DNA from 2 places in the Kribbella sp. NPDC051620 genome. Region 2 is predicted to be linked to the other one. Evidence: riboswitches for the same ligand, from Rfam matches in the RefSeq annotation. Region 2 holds a riboswitch; the other holds the start of a gene.

Region 1 (7,416 bases), on a different contig from region 2:
GCGCCAGTGAGCCCGCTGTGGTGGGGAGGTCGGCGGTGTCGATGTTGTCCTTGACCAGCACGGGGAGGCCGTGGAGCGGTCCACGGATCCGGCCGTCGTCACGCTCGGTGTCCAGTCGGACGGCTTCGGTCAGAGCGGCTGGGTTGGGGGTGCAGACGGCGTTCACGAGGGGGTTCAGCTCGGAGTACCGGTTCTGCAGCTCCTCGACCGTCGCGACGGCGGTTCGCGGACCGGGCGACACGTCGCCGGGGGCCTGTCGAGTTGAGCTCACACCGTCGATCCTGCCAGAGTTGAACCCGCCCGGCCGTCCGCCTGGGTGCGCCCTGGACAACCTGCCCGCCCCACACTCGACAAGCTGCCGCGACACACACTCCGTGTGTGACGCGGTGAATGACATGCCTGTCGTTCTCCGCGTAGGGTGGAGCGCGGACGGACGATCACCGACCGCACGGGAGTCACCAGCAGATGGACAGCGCCAACGCCAGCACCTCCGGCCCCGCCGAGGCGGGCCTGCCGGCCGTCGCTGGGTTGTCCGACCGGGACGGTGCCATCCTCGGCTTCGAGCGGCACTGGTGGAAGTACGCCGGTGCCAAGGAGCAGGCGATCCGCGACCAGTTCCAGATGTCGGCGACCCGGTACTACCAGGTGCTCAACGCCCTGATCGACCGGCCCGAGGCCCTCGCGCACGACCCGCTGCTGGTCAAGCGCCTGCGCCGGCTGCGGGCCGCTCGCCAACGGGCCCGATCAGCCCGGCGGCTGGGTATCGAGGTCTGAGCTTGAACCGCCGCTCGCAGGACGAAAAGGGCCAGGTCCTCTCGTCTCTGGTCGCCGTGCTCGCCGTCGTCGCGATCGTCGGCGGACTGCTGGTGCTGTTCGGCACCCGGGGCAACAACTCGGTGGCCGACTCCGGCAAACCCGCCGCGGACAAGACCGCGCCGAAGACCACCCCCAAGCCGTCTTCGCCCTCGTCGTCCAAGCCGCCGTCTGCGCCGGTCTCGTCCGAGCCGCCTTCGGTACCACCGTCCTCGGCGCCCCCCTCGGAGCCGCCCTCGGCTCCTGTTTCGCAGCCGGTCTCGGTACCGCCGAGCGCTCCGGCATCGATCCCAGTGACCGAGCGGCCGGCCGTCGAGATCTACAACAACACCCCGCGCAAGGGCCTGGCCGAGGACGTCTCGGTCCGGGCCCGGCAGGCCGGCTGGATCGTCACCGGCAAGGACAACTGGCACGGCAAGATCGTCGCCAGCACGGTGTACTTCCCGGCCGGTATGCAGGCCGAGGCGAACCAGCTGGCCCGGGATCTCGGCATCGGCCGGACCAAGGACGCCCTGGACAACATGAAGAAGGACCGGCTCACCGTCATCCTCACCACGGACTACGCGGGATGAGTACTCCCGTACTGGCGACTGCAGCCGGGCGGGAGGGCTGGGAGGCGATCGTCGCGGATCCGGCCGGGGCGGTCATCGCCTCGGACTTCGACGGCACGCTGTCGCCGTTGGTGGAGGACCCGTCGATGTCGCGGGCAGCTGATGGCGCGCTCGACGCGCTGGCCCGGCTGGCTCGGTCGGTCGGGCAGGTGGCCATCGTGACCGGGCGGCCGGCGTTGGTTGCCACGGAGCTGTCTGGGGTTACTGGGCATCCGGGGTTGGGGCGTCTCGTAGTACTGGGTCACTACGGGCTTGAGCGGTGGGAGGCGTCCACTGGTGCCGTCACCAGCGACCCGGTGCCGCCTGGTGTCGAGATAGCCCGGGGGAAGCTCCCTGCGCTCCTGGCCAGCGTCGGCTACCCGGATGCCTTCGTGGAAGACAAGGGGAGCTCACTAGCTGTCCACACCCGCCGCCTAGCGGAGCCCTTGCCTGCCCTGGAAGCCCTACGCCAGCCCCTGACCGACCTAGCCGAGTCAGTAGACCTCCGCCTCGAGCCCGGCAACCTGGTCCTGGAACTCCGACCCCCCGGCATCGACAAGGGCGTAGCCCTCCGCCGCTTGATCGAGTCCACCGCCGCCCGCTCAGTCCTCTACGCCGGCGACGACCTCGGCGACCTGGCAGCCTTCGAAGCCCTCAACACCCTCCGAGCCACCGGCCTCCACTGCGTCCTCGTAGCCGCCCGCTCCTCCGGCGCCACCGCCCTCACCGACGCCGCCGACATAGTCGTAGACGACCCCTACGGCGTAGTAACAGTCCTGACAGCCCTATCGGACGCCATCACCAACCGCTAGCTCCGCCGGAAGGTCTGGCTCAGAATTTGGCTGAGGGGTTTGAGTGGCTTCTCGTCGTAGTTGCCGTCTTTGAGGCTGGCCAGGCGTTCGAAGGGGTTGCGGGAGGCTGGGCAGCCGGTTCGCAGGAAGGACCAGGCGACGCCTAGCAGGTACAGCGGCAGCATCGGCAGCCCGAACAGGCAGAAGTACTGCCACGAGTGCCGCTCCTCATGCCTGACCAGGACCGGCCGCGCATCGAAGTACGCCCGATCATGCTTGGTCAGAATCACATTGCCGATCGTGAACGCACCGGCCACCGGAAACCGCAGCTTGTACCCGGTCGCATAGAACAATCCCCGAGGCCCCCGACTGAACTGCGCCCGCCCGATCACCCCCACGACCACCCCGGCGATCGACGACAAGTTCACCGTGTTCCACACCAACTTCAACACCTGCCACCCAGACATCGCCCCACCTCCACCCTCAGTATCAGCTCACCCCACCCGGATGTCCCGATGTCCTAATTCTTAGGACATCCGGTCGGATCGGGTGTTGTCGGTGGGGTGAGTAAGACTTGGCGGGTGACTTCGGTGGTGCGGCGGTGGCGGGCTGGGCGGGTGGTGGATCCGCATGTGGTGATTGGGGGGTTGCGGAAGGGGCCGGGGGATCCTGCTTATGTGTTCGAGGCTGGGCGGCGGACCGTTTGGCGGGCCACCCGGACGCCGGAGGGGGCGGTGTTGATCAGGCTTACGCCGTACTCCGGGGTGGGCGAGGTCGAGGCTGAGGCGTGGGGGGCGGGGGCCTCGTGGGCGTTGGATGGGGTGCCTGAGCTGTTGGGGGAGGCCGATAGCTGGGAAGGGTTCGAGCCGTTGGCGGAGCATCCGGCGCTGGTGGAGGCGGCGCGGCGGTTTGCGGACTTTCGGGTGCCGCGGACGCGGGCTGTGTTCGAGGCGATGGCGGCGGCTGGGATCGAGCAGGTGGTGACGGGCAAGGAGGCGTTCGCCGGATGGCGGATGTTGCTGCGGGAGTACGGGGAGCCGGCGCCGGGGCCGGGGTCGCCGGACGGGCGGAAGATGATGGTGCCGCCGTCGCCGGAGGAGTGGCGGATGATTCCGTCCTGGCAGTGGTTGCGTGCCGGAGTGGAGGGGCGCCGGTCCCGGGTGGTGATCACGGCGGCGACGCGGGCAGCCGCGTTGGAGCGGACGCTGGAGTTGACCGACGGGGCTGAGGTCGAGCGACGGCTCAGGTCGTTGCCCGGGGTGGGAGTCTGGACCGCCGCCGAGGTGCGGCAACGCGCCCACGGAGACGCCGACGCCTTCTCCTTCGCCGACTACCACGTCTCGCGCGACGTCTCCTACGCCCTCACCGGCGAGGAACTCGACGACGACGGCTGCGCCGAACTGATCGAGCCCTACCGAGGCCACCGCTACCGAGTCCAAGCCCTCCTCAGCCTGGCCGGCCACCACCACCCCCGCTACGGCCCCCGCAAATCCCTCCCCACCCACACCCCCGGCGCCACCCACCGCCTCCGCTAGAACCCGCCCAGCACCAGCACCCACCGAGCGGCGGTTCCACCGGCTGGGGTTGGGCACTGGGGGTGGGATATGGAGATTGACGGGGACGGGTTGTACCTGGTGGCGGGCGTGGCTTTGCTGGTGGGGGCTGTGCTGCCTCGGTTGTTGCGGCGGTATGCGATTTCGGCGCCGATGGCGTTTGTGGCGGCTGGGTTGTTGCTGGGGCTGTTCGTGGAGCGAGGGCGGGTCAGTCCGATCAGTGAGTCGGGGCTGACCGAGCATCTGGCCGAATTGACCATCCTGATCGCGCTGATGGGTGTGGGGCTGGCGATCGATCGGCCGATCGGGTGGAAGCGGTGGGCGGTGACGTGGCGGCTGCTGCTGGTGGCGATGCCTGCTTGTATCGCGGCTGTCGCCGGAGTCGGATGGCTGGTCGGGTTGGCGCCGGCGACGGCTTTGCTGCTGGGCGCGGTACTGGCTCCGACCGACCCGGTGCTCGCGTCGGACGTACAGGTGCAAGGGCCGACGACCGGGGAGGGGGCCGAGCCCGAGGAGGATGACGAGGTGCGGTTCGCGCTCACCTCGGAGGCTGGGCTCAACGACGGGCTGGCGTTTCCGTTCATCTACGCCGCGGTGTTCGCGGCGACGAAGGGAGCGGTCGGCGACTGGGCGCTGGAGTGGTTCGCCTGGGACCTGATCGGCAAGACCGTGATCGGTGTCGCGATCGGAGCCGGCGCCGGCTGGTTGCTCGGCAAGATGGCCTTCTCCGCGCCGTCGCGCACTTTCCGGCTGGCCGATTCGCGCGAACCCGTGCTGGCACTGGCGACGACGCTCGGCGTCTACGGCCTCACCCAAGTACTGCATGGCTACGGATTCGTCGCCGTCTTCGTCGCTGCCCTGTCGCTCAGGGCCTCCGAGCGCAGCCACGATTTCCATGAGGAACTGCACGGATTCATGGAGCAGCTGGAGCACATCCTCACCTGGGGGATCCTGCTGCTGCTCGGCGTAGCGATCACCGGTGGCCTGCTCAAACCCCTGACCTTGGCAGGAGCAGCGATCGGCCTGCTCCTCGTGCTGGTACTACGTCCGCTCACCGCCTGGCTCGCTCTGGCCGGTACGCCGATGCGCCGGTCCGAACGCTGGGTCACGGCGGCGTTCGGAGTACGAGGGGTGGGGTCGGTGTTCTACCTGGCCTACGCGGGCGCCGACTTCGGCACCGACCTGCCCTGGCTGTGGGCCACCGTCGGCTTCACCGTCGTCCTGAGCGTCGCCGTCCACGGGGTCGCCGCCACCCCACTCATGCGGATGCTCGACCGCCGCCGTGGCCGATGAGATCGACTGTCTCGCATGGTGGGAACGGAAGACACAATATGGACCCGATTGGGTAATCTCGGCAGGGCTCATCCAGAGGGACTGAGGGAAACGGCCCGTTGAAGTCCCGGCAACCCTCCCCGTGCGGCGGCTCGATCCGAGACTCCGGCGGCGGAACGGTGCCAAATCCGTCCTGTGCCGAGATCCGGTGCGGGGAAGATGAGGAGGGAAAACTCCGTCATGAGCCTGAGTACCGCCGCCACCACCCACACCATCCGTGAAGGTGCCTTCGGCAACGGAACCCATCTGAGCTGCCGCGCCTGCGGCGCCAAATCCGAGCTCGGCCCGTTCTACGCCTGTATGGAGTGCTTCGGCCCGCTCGAGGTCGGGTACGAGTTCCCGACCATCACGCGTGAGCAGATCGAAGCCGGACCCAAGAACATCTGGCGGTACCAGCCGCTGCTGCCCGTCCCCGTCGACGTGGCCAGCTTCCCGAACACCGAGCCCGGCTACACCCGGCTGATCGACGCCGGCAACCTGGCCCGCGAGCTCGGCCTGCGCAAGCTGTGGGTGAAGGACGACTCGGGCAACCCGACGCACTCGTTCAAGGACCGGGTCGTCGCCTCCGCTCTGAGCGCCACCCGCGAGCTGGGCATGAAGGTCTTCGCCTGCCCCTCCACCGGCAACCTGGCCAACGCCGTCGCCGCGGCCGCCGCCCGGGCCGGGATCCGCTCGGTCGTGTTCATCCCGCAGGACCTCGAGCGTCCCAAGATCATCACCACGGCCGTGTACGGCGGCACGCTGGTGGCCGTCGAGGGCAACTACGACGACGTCAACAAGCTGGCCTCCGAGATCGCCGGTGAGGAGGAGGGCTGGGCGTTCGTGAACGTCAACGTCCGCCCGTACTACTCCGAGGGCTCCAAGACGCTGGCCTTCGAGATCGCCGAGCAGCTCGGCTGGCGGATCCCGCAGCAGGTGGTGATCCCGGTCGCGTCCGGTTCGCAGCTGACCAAGATCGACAAGGGCTTCACCGAGCTCGGCAAGCTGGGCCTGGTCGACGCGACCGACTACAAGATCTACGGCGCCCAGGCGACCGGGTGCTCGCCGGTCGCGCAGGCGTTCCGCGACGGACATGACGTGGTGAAGCCGGTCAAGCCGGACACCATCGCCAAGTCGCTGGCGATCGGCAACCCGGCCGACGGACCGTACGTGCTCGACGTGGCCCGGCGGACCGGTGGGGTGATCGAGGACGTCAGCGACGAAGAGGTCATCGAGGGCATCCAGCTGCTCGCCCGGACCGAGGGCATCTTCACCGAGACCGCGGGCGGGGTGACGGTCGCGACGCTGAAGAAGCTGATCGAGACCGGGCAGATCGATCCCGACGCCGAGACGGTGATCATCAACTCCGGCGACGGGCTCAAGACGCTCGACGCCGTGGCCGACCGGGTCGGCCCGAAGGTCACCATCCCCGCGTCGTACGACGCCTTCGTGAAGGCGGGTCTGCAGTGAGTGTCAGCGTCCGTGTCCCGACCATCCTGCGCCCCTACACCAAGGGTGCCTCCGAGGTCTCCGTCGAGGGGGCGACTCTGAGCGAGGTGCTCGAGTCCCTCGACACGTCGTACCCGGGGATCAAGGGCCGGGTGCTCGACGAGTCCGGCGAACTCCGCCGCTTCGTCAACATCTACGTCGACAACGACGACGTCCGCTTCTCCGAGGGCCTGCAGACCACGATCAAGGACGGCGGCCAGGTCTCGATCATCCCGGCCGTCGCCGGCGGCTGAGCTTCCTCAACTGAACGAACCGCCGGGTGACGTCAGCCGGTGCGCGGGAAGGTCGTGATCCGCCCGCCCACCTTGATGACGTCCCCGGCGGACGCGAACCGGCCCTGCGTCGTGGAGACCTGGCCGTGCTCGGCGCCGTCGCTGATCAGGGTGTAGCGCTGGCTCTTGCCTCCCACCGCGTCGACGACGGTGGTGTGCGCGATCGCCGTACCGTCGGAGGACTGTTCGATCGACGCTTCGACCTGGTCGCCGCGCCCGGGCACGTCCACCAGCTTGCCGGTGGTCGTGTCGGCGATGGCAGTAGCCACGACGTGGTGGTCCCGGTCGCGCTGCTCGACCGCGACGTACCGGCCGTCGACGCGGCTTTGAAGCGCCACCGACCATCGGCCATCGAGGGGTACCTCACGCAGGGTGCCGGTCCCAGGGTCGAGGAAGACGGTTTTGGTGCCGTACACCGCCCGCGCTCGTCCGTCGACCACATCCAGTGTCTCCAGCCCGTTGAGCCGTCCGAACGGAGTCGACCAGGGTTGACCGCCCGCGAGGGGAGTGCCCTTGGCGAGCCGGTGGCCATCCTTGGCGTAGGTGAACTCGACGAACGTCTGGCCCGCGATGACGA
Region 2 (7,416 bases):
GCGTGGACCCACGGGCGCAAGAGTCAGCACGTGAGTTGGCAGTCGGACGCCGCCGGTGCTCGGAAGGTGGCCGGTTCTCCGGGGCCGCAGGGTTGGGCGGTTGGTCGGTTTCGCGGCGTTGCCGCTGAATCCATCGCCGCCGGTGGTGGTGGGCCGCCTGAGCGCGGGGCGGCAGGGCTGGCTCTGCCTCGAGAGGAGGTGGCTGGGCCTCGGAAGGACGCGAGCCCGGCGGTGGTGGGGCCTCGGGAGGACGCGAGCCCGGCGGTGGTGGGGCCTCGGAGGTGGCAGAGCCTCGGGGTGGGTGGCCTTCGGGGTGGGTGGGCTTGGGAAGCGGGTTGGGGTGGTTAGTCGTTGGGGGTGGCTAGTTTGCCGGTGGGGAGGATTGTGAAGCGTTTGGCGGGTGGGGTGACCTTGGTGCCGTTGATGTAGACGGTGATGTTGGCGCCGCTTTCCAGGGTTACCCGGATTTCGCCGGCGTAGTTGATGGTTTGGGTGGAGCCGGGGCCGAGGACGCCCTGGAAGAGTTTGAGGCCCTTGGAGTTGCGGATGGTGACGTAGGAGCCGTCGCCTCGGGCGGTGAGGGAGAGCTTGGTGCGGAAGGGGGCCGGCGGCTTCGCGGGGGTGGTCGGTTTCGCCGACGGCTTGGCGGAAGGCTTGGGGGCGGGGGTGGTGACGGCGGGGGTTGGCGTGGTTTTCGACGCGTTGGCCTCTACGTCGTTGGGGAGGGTGAACAGGCGCATGATGCCCCAGCCCATCAGGCCGACCAGGATCGCGCCCAGGACCAGGCCCCAGCGCGGGCGCGCGGAGTGCAGGGTCGGGCGCTTGTCGCTGGCGCGTTCCTCGCGACGGACGCGGTCCGGCTGCGGCGCCGGGTGCGACTCGTCGAACTTCGCCAGCAGGGCTTCCGGATCCGCCTTCACCACCCGGGCGATCGCCCGGATGTGACCGCGGGCGTAGAAGTTGCCGCCGCAGCGGGAGAAGTCGTCGGCCTCCATGGCGACGAGCAGCCCGGATCTGATCCGGGTCGACGTACTCAGCTGCTCGATCGTCATGTCCGCCCGTTCGCGGGCCGCCGTGAGCTCGCTGCCGATGCTCACGCCCCACCACCTCTCTCCACCGTCTACGAAGTTGGCTGCCAGTACGCCGACGTCACAACAGTCAACGCCCTGGGCTCGACGGGTTCACGCGAGGCTCAGACTTGTTCCCTGACCGGACACCTGGTGTCCGCCAGCATGTGCAGAGCCTGTACCACGTCTTTGGTGGACGCTTCCCCGTTGGACGGCTTGGCCGTCAACCCGAACGGTACCGCGAGCGAAGTACCGGTCAGCCGCCGGTTGGCGTCGGTGACCTTGCGAGTCGCGGCCGGCATCTCGCTGAGCACCGGTCCGGGATCGAGCAGGTGGACCGCGATCCGGCCGTCGTCGAGCAGATGCCGCCGCTTCAGCACGGTGACCTCCTCGATCTCCTCCCACCGGGTGCCTATCCATTCGTTGCGGATCCGCAACCGGATACCGACCTCGTCGGCGACCAGCATCGCCCCGACGGTCAGCGCCCGGGCGCAGATCACCGCTAGTACGGCGAAGGCCGCCGCGGCGATCCAGCGCAGTACGCCGGTCGGGCTTGTCGACCCCGAGGTCGCGAAACCGATCGCGACCAGCGCGGCGCCGACGGCCAGCGCGCCGTGCACCGGCTGGGAGGCCTTGACGGTGAACTCGTGGGTGGCCTGGTCGATGTCGACTGCGTGCTGCTCAGACCGGGGCATCGCGGTGTGGGCGGTCACGGGTCACTCTCCTCGCAATGTGGCGACGAAGTCCTCTAGGTCGTCCGGTTTCACCAGTACGTCGCGGGCCTTCGAACCCTCGCTCGGCCCGACCACACCCCGGCTCTCCAGGATGTCCATCAGCCGGCCCGCCTTGGCGAAACCGACCCGGAGCTTACGTTGCAGCATCGACGTCGAGCCGAACTGGGTCGACACGATCAGCTCGGCCGCCTGGACGACCAGGTCGAGGTCGTCGCCGATCTCGTCGTCGAGGTCCTTGCTCGGTCCGGCCGGCGCGATCAGATCCTCGCGGTACGTCGGTTGCAGCTGCTCCTTGCAGTGCTCGACGACCGCCCGGATCTCGTTCTCGGTGACCCAGGCGCCCTGGATCCGCATCGGCTTGCTCGCGCCCATCGGCAGGAACAGGCCGTCACCCTGGCCGACCAGCTTCTCCGCGCCGGGCTGGTCGAGGATGACCCGGCTGTCGGCCAGCGACGAGGTCGCGAAGGCCAGCCGGGACGGCACGTTGGCCTTGATCAGACCGGTTACGACGTCGACCGAAGGACGCTGGGTGGCCAGCACCAGGTGGATACCGGCGGCCCGGGCCAGCTGGGTGATCCGGACGATCGAGTCCTCGACGTCGCGCGGCGCGACCATCATCAGGTCGGCGAGCTCGTCGACGATCACCAGCAGGTACGGGTACGGCGTGAGGACGCGCTCGCTGCCCGGCGGCGGCTTGATCTTGCCGCCGCGGACCGCCTTGTTGAAGTCGTCGACGTGCCGGAACCCGAAGGCCGCCAGGTCGTCGTAGCGCATGTCCATCTCGCGGACGACCCACTGCAGCGCCTCGGCCGCCTTCTTCGCGCTGGTGATGATCGGCGTGATCAGGTGCGGGATGCCCTCGTAGTTGTTCAGCTCGACCCGCTTGGGGTCGACCAGCACCATCCGGACCTCGTCCGGCGTCGACCGCATCAGCACCGAGGTGATCAGCGAGTTGACGAACGACGACTTGCCCGAGCCGGTCGCACCCGCGACCAGCAGGTGCGGCATCTTCGCCATGTTGGCCACGACGAAGCCGCCCTCGACGTCCTTGCCGAGCCCGGCGACCATCGGGTGGTGGTCGTTGCGCGCGGTCGCGGACCGGATCACGTCGCCGAGGCTGACGATCTCCTTGTCCACGTTCGGGATCTCGATGCCGATCGCGGACTTGCCCGGGATCGGCGACAGGATCCGGACGTCGGCCGAGGCCACGGCATACGCGATGTTCTTCGACAGCGCGGTGACCTTCTCGACCTTGACCGCGGAGCCGAGCTCCACCTCGTACCGGGTGACCGTCGGGCCACGGGTGTAGCCGGTCACCTGGGCGTCGATGCCGAACTGGTCGAACACCTCGGTGAGCTTGCCGACCACCGCGTCCGACGCCTTCGTCCGGGCCTTGTGGACCGAGCCGGGCTTGAGGATCTGCCCGTCGGGCAGCGTGTAGGTGATGTCGCCGGAGAGGCTGAGTTGCTCGACCCGTTGCGGCAACGGCGTGTGCGGCGGCGGCTCCGGAGCCGGTTCGGGCTCCAGGTCCTTCTTGGAGCCGGCCTTCATCGCACCCGCGACGGCACCGTAGATCGGCGGAGCACCGGCCGCGGCCGCGGCGGCGCCGTCCGCGTCGACGTCGTACGGCTCCTCCTCCGGATCGATCGGAGCCTTCTTGCGGCCGCGCTTGTTGATCTCGCGGCCTTCGAGCACCGGCGAGTCGTACGGCTTGACGGTCGGCTCGCCGTCGTCGTCCAGGGCGGCCTTCGCGCGCCGCTCCTTGCGAGTCAGACGGACGGTGTCGTCAGCAGCCGCGGCCACGGACGGCGCGTCGGCCGGGAGCTCAGTACGTCCGAGCAGTACGTCGAATGCGGCACGCACCCGCAACGGGATCGCGTAGATCGGAGTACCGGTGACTACGAGGGCGCCGAAGAGGGCGAGCAGGACGAGTAGCGGCGCTGCGACGTACTGGGTGAGCAGGTCGGACAGGAGCGAGGAGACGACGTACCCGATCGCTCCCCCGGCGTCCTGCAGCCGGCCGTCGGACGGGTTGCCGGGACGCGGCAGCCCGTTGGCGATGTGAACCAGACCCAGTACTCCGAGGGAGACGGCCGTCCAGCCGATCACCTGGCGTCCGGCCGGGCCGTTGCGGTCCGGGTGACGCATGGTGCGCAGGGCGATGAACAGGAGCATCAGCGGTACGGCCCAGCCGAGCATGCCGACACTGCCGCCGACTGCCACCCGGATGCCCTTGCCGACCGCGCCGGGCATGTCCCACCAGATCGCGGCGGCCACTACGAACGCCAGGCCGATCAGGGTGAGGCCGGCGCCGTCACGGCGGTGGGCCGGGTCCAGGTCGCGGGCGCCGTGGCCGATGCCGCGGACCATGCTGCCGAGCACGTGGGCGATCCCGATCCAGACCTTGACCAGCCCTCTGGCGAGGGCGAGCATGGCGGCCGCGAACGGACCCGCGCTGCTCGCTTTGGGCACGGCCGTGCGCGCAGCGGTGGAGCCACTGCGCTTCGTGCTCTGCCCACGCTTCTGGGCGCCTGACGGACGGGAGCGGCCACCAGCCGCCGAGCGGCCCGATGCGGGGCTGCTGGCTGCCGACTTCCGCGCCCGCGCCGGGGAAGACGTGCGGGTCGCCATGTCTAGCAGGCTACCCCGACTACCACTCGAGTCACACGTGTCACACGCCGATCACACCGCCCCATCCGTAGCGTCACAGCCCCACGCGGCCGGGCGTGTCCCAGCGGCCGCAACGCAGGCCTCAGGCGCCGGTCACGCCGTCCAGATGTTCGCGGAGGAGGTCGGCGTGGCCGCAGTGGCGGGCATACTCGCCGATCAGATGGATGTAGATCATCCGGAGCGAGGACACCTCGTCACGGAAAGTGAACTGCTCATCCAGAGAATGGCCTTCGGCGGCCTTGTCTGAAAGCGCCCATTCGTCGATCAGGGCTTCGTACTCCGCCTGTGCCCGGCCTGCGTCGATGAGTTCGAAGTCCGCGTCCTTGCCGAGAGCCGGATCGAACACGGGCGCAGCCGGATTGTCGCCCGCGAAGTGGATGCGGAACCAGATTCGTTCGACCTTGGTCGCGTGCCGGATCAGGCCGAGCAGGGAGAGGTTCGACGGTGGCAGCGGGCGGGCGGCCAGTTGCTCGGCGGTCAGGCCGGCGCATTTGTACAGCAGCGTGGTCCGGTGGAAGTTCAGGTAGCCGGCGAGCAACTCCTGCTCGGGCGCGACGAGCGAGCCCTCGGGCCGCTCGACCTCAGGTGCGATCCAGGTCATCCGCGCATCCTCCCCCAGCGGTCACCCCGCGAGCCATTGCATTAAGCAACAACCCGGAAAAGCACACTCACCCACGCCTGGCGTCTCACGATACGTTCGAGTATCCCAGCCAATGAGATGGCTGCTGGCGCGAAGGCCGGATCGTTGGCTACGGTCTTGGGCAGGTCATGAGTGTCAGCGTCAAGCCCCGGCTCGCTGGCCGGCAACCCTCCACCGCGGTGGGGTGCCCCGGGTGAGGACCCGGCCGTTCGGATACCCCGATTCGGCAAGTGCGGACCACCCGGGAGCAGAACCATGTCGATCCTCTCCATCCTCGAGCCTGCCAACGCCGCCGTGACCACCCGGCCGGCCCTCGCCAAGCTCACCACCGGCAACATCCCCGCCACCGTCGCGAGCGACCTGCTGGTCCCGCTGGCCGACGGCCGCGTGACCGACTACGCGAACTTCGACCACGGTGCGAGCGCGCCGTGTCTGGAGTCGGTGCGAGCGGCGGTCGAGGCTGCCCTCCCGTCGTACGCGTCGGTGCACCGTGGCAACGGCTACGCCTCGCGCATCACCACCCAGTGGTACGAGCGGGCTCGCGCCGAGGTTCACGGCTTCGTCGGTGCCCGCGAGGACGACCAGGTGATCTTCACCCGGCAGACCACCGACGCGCTCAACCTGCTGGCTCGCGCCGTACCGGCCGACGCGACCGTGATCGTGTTCGAGTCGGAGCACCACGCGGCCCTCCTCCCCTGGCCCGCCGAGCGCACTACCAGGCTCGCGGCGCCCACCAGCCACACCGGAGCGGTCACCGCAGTCGCCGACGCACTGCGCGCCGCACCGGAGGGCCCGCGCCTGGTCGTCATCACCGGCGCGTCGAACGTGACCGGCGAGATCTTCCCCATCGCGGAGATCGCCGCCGTCGCCAAGGCCCACGGTGCCCGCGTCTGCCTCGACGCCGCGCAGCTCGCACCGCACCGCGTGGTCGACATCCAGGACCTGGACGTCGACTGGGTGGCGCTCTCGGGCCACAAGCTCTACGCCCCGTACGGCGCCGGCGCGCTGATCGGCCGGGCTGACTGGCTCAACGCGGCCGACCCGTACCTGTACGGCGGTGGCGCGACGGCCGCAGTGACCGGCGACACGACCGTCTGGAACCAGGGCCCGGCCCGGCACGAAGGCGGCTCCCCCAACGTGATCGGCGCGATCGCACTGGCCGCCGCGTGCGCCGCGATCACCGAGCACCGCGAGGCGATCGAGCAGCACGAGCGCAGCCTGCTTGCCCGGCTCCGCACCGGCCTGGCCCAGATCGCCGGCGTGAACACGTACGACATCTTCGGCGCCGACGCCGACCGAGTGGGCACGGTCTGCTTCACCATCGACGGGGTCAGCTCGACGCTGGTGTCTGCGGCGCTCTCGGCGGAGTACGGGATCGGCGTACGGGACGGCAAGTTCTGCGCGCACCCGCTGGTCGGGCACCTGCTCGCCGACTCGCCGGAGGCAACCGCAGTCCGCGCAAGCCTCGGATTGGGTACCACCCGCGAGCACGTCGACCGCCTCGTCAGCGCGGTACGCGCCCTGGCCACCAACGGCCTGACCACCGAGTACGACGAGACGCCGCACGGCTGTCAGCCCCACAACGACCCCCGCGACCTGGTCGCGCCCAAGATCTGGTGAATCACCCCGCACTCGCCGACCGCCTGAGCCGCTCCACCGCTCGGTGACTGGCTGAAGACCACAGACGTGGCGAGTGCAGGACCTAGTGGTGAGCGGCAAACGCCTAACGGTCCGGACGGTTGGCCAGCCAGGCAGCGATCTGGCTGCGCGAGCTGAAGCCGAGTTTGTCCAGGATGTGCACGACATGCGATTCCGCGGTCCGTCTGCTGATCACGAGTCGGAGCGCGATCTCCTTGTTCGTCAGCCCCTGGGCCACCAGCTCGGCCACCTGATACTCCCGATCACTCAGCGATCCTGCAGCGGCGGCCACCGGCCGCGGTGCCGGTACTGCGGCCGTGCGCCCGGCGACGAACGTCATCGCCTCGTCGAAGCCGGCCGCGGCCGCCGCTGCGCCACGCCCGAAAGCCGCCCGGTACCGGTCGTTGCCCAAGGCATCCGTCACCTCACGCTCACAGGCGTCGTGAGCGTCACTCATCCTCAACGAGCCGAGCAACCGCTGCCCGCCACCCATCGGCCACACCTGGTGCGCGACCCCGAGCAGCTCGGCAGCGCGTTCGGCCCGGCCCATCGCTGCAGTGGTCCAGCACAGCAGCTCCAGCCAGGTCGCTGCGCCCAGTACGTCATTGAAGAGGGCTGCAAGCCTGACTGCCTCGATCAACCTAGCAGTCGCTTCAACGTACGAGCC

The links. A riboswitch is a leader RNA that binds a small molecule or an ion and turns the genes downstream of it on or off. The one in region 2 is predicted to bind S-adenosylmethionine.
Region 1: it holds a riboswitch for S-adenosylmethionine, as region 2 does, so the genes downstream of both, thrC (threonine synthase) here and ACIA12_RS09795 (aminotransferase class V-fold PLP-dependent enzyme) in region 2, are expected to answer to the same signal.

The regions. Positions count from the first base shown of each region.
Region 1 is NZ_JBITDB010000009.1:142,817-150,232, forward strand. Features, by position in the region: gene ACIA12_RS37305 (amidase) at 1-271, opposite strand, end outside; gene ACIA12_RS37310 (DUF3263 domain-containing protein) at 466-774, shown strand; gene ACIA12_RS37315 (LytR C-terminal domain-containing protein) at 777-1,385, shown strand; gene otsB (trehalose-phosphatase) at 1,382-2,215, shown strand; gene ACIA12_RS37325 (hypothetical protein) at 2,212-2,661, opposite strand; gene ACIA12_RS37330 (DNA-3-methyladenine glycosylase family protein) at 2,776-3,729, shown strand; gene ACIA12_RS37335 (cation:proton antiporter) at 3,799-5,040, shown strand; SAM riboswitch class I at 5,106-5,245, shown strand; gene thrC (threonine synthase) at 5,260-6,528, shown strand; gene ACIA12_RS37345 (ubiquitin-like small modifier protein 1) at 6,525-6,800, shown strand; gene ACIA12_RS37350 (PQQ-binding-like beta-propeller repeat protein) at 6,833-7,416, opposite strand, start outside.
Region 2 is NZ_JBITDB010000002.1:543,931-551,346, forward strand. Features, by position in the region: gene ACIA12_RS09775 (RodZ domain-containing protein) at 345-1,097, opposite strand; gene ACIA12_RS09780 (hypothetical protein) at 1,193-1,780, opposite strand; gene ACIA12_RS09785 (DNA translocase FtsK 4TM domain-containing protein) at 1,784-4,432, opposite strand; gene ACIA12_RS09790 (DinB family protein) at 4,554-5,072, opposite strand; SAM riboswitch class IV at 5,236-5,350, shown strand; gene ACIA12_RS09795 (aminotransferase class V-fold PLP-dependent enzyme) at 5,367-6,731, shown strand; gene ACIA12_RS09800 (ATP-binding protein) at 6,835-7,416, opposite strand, start outside.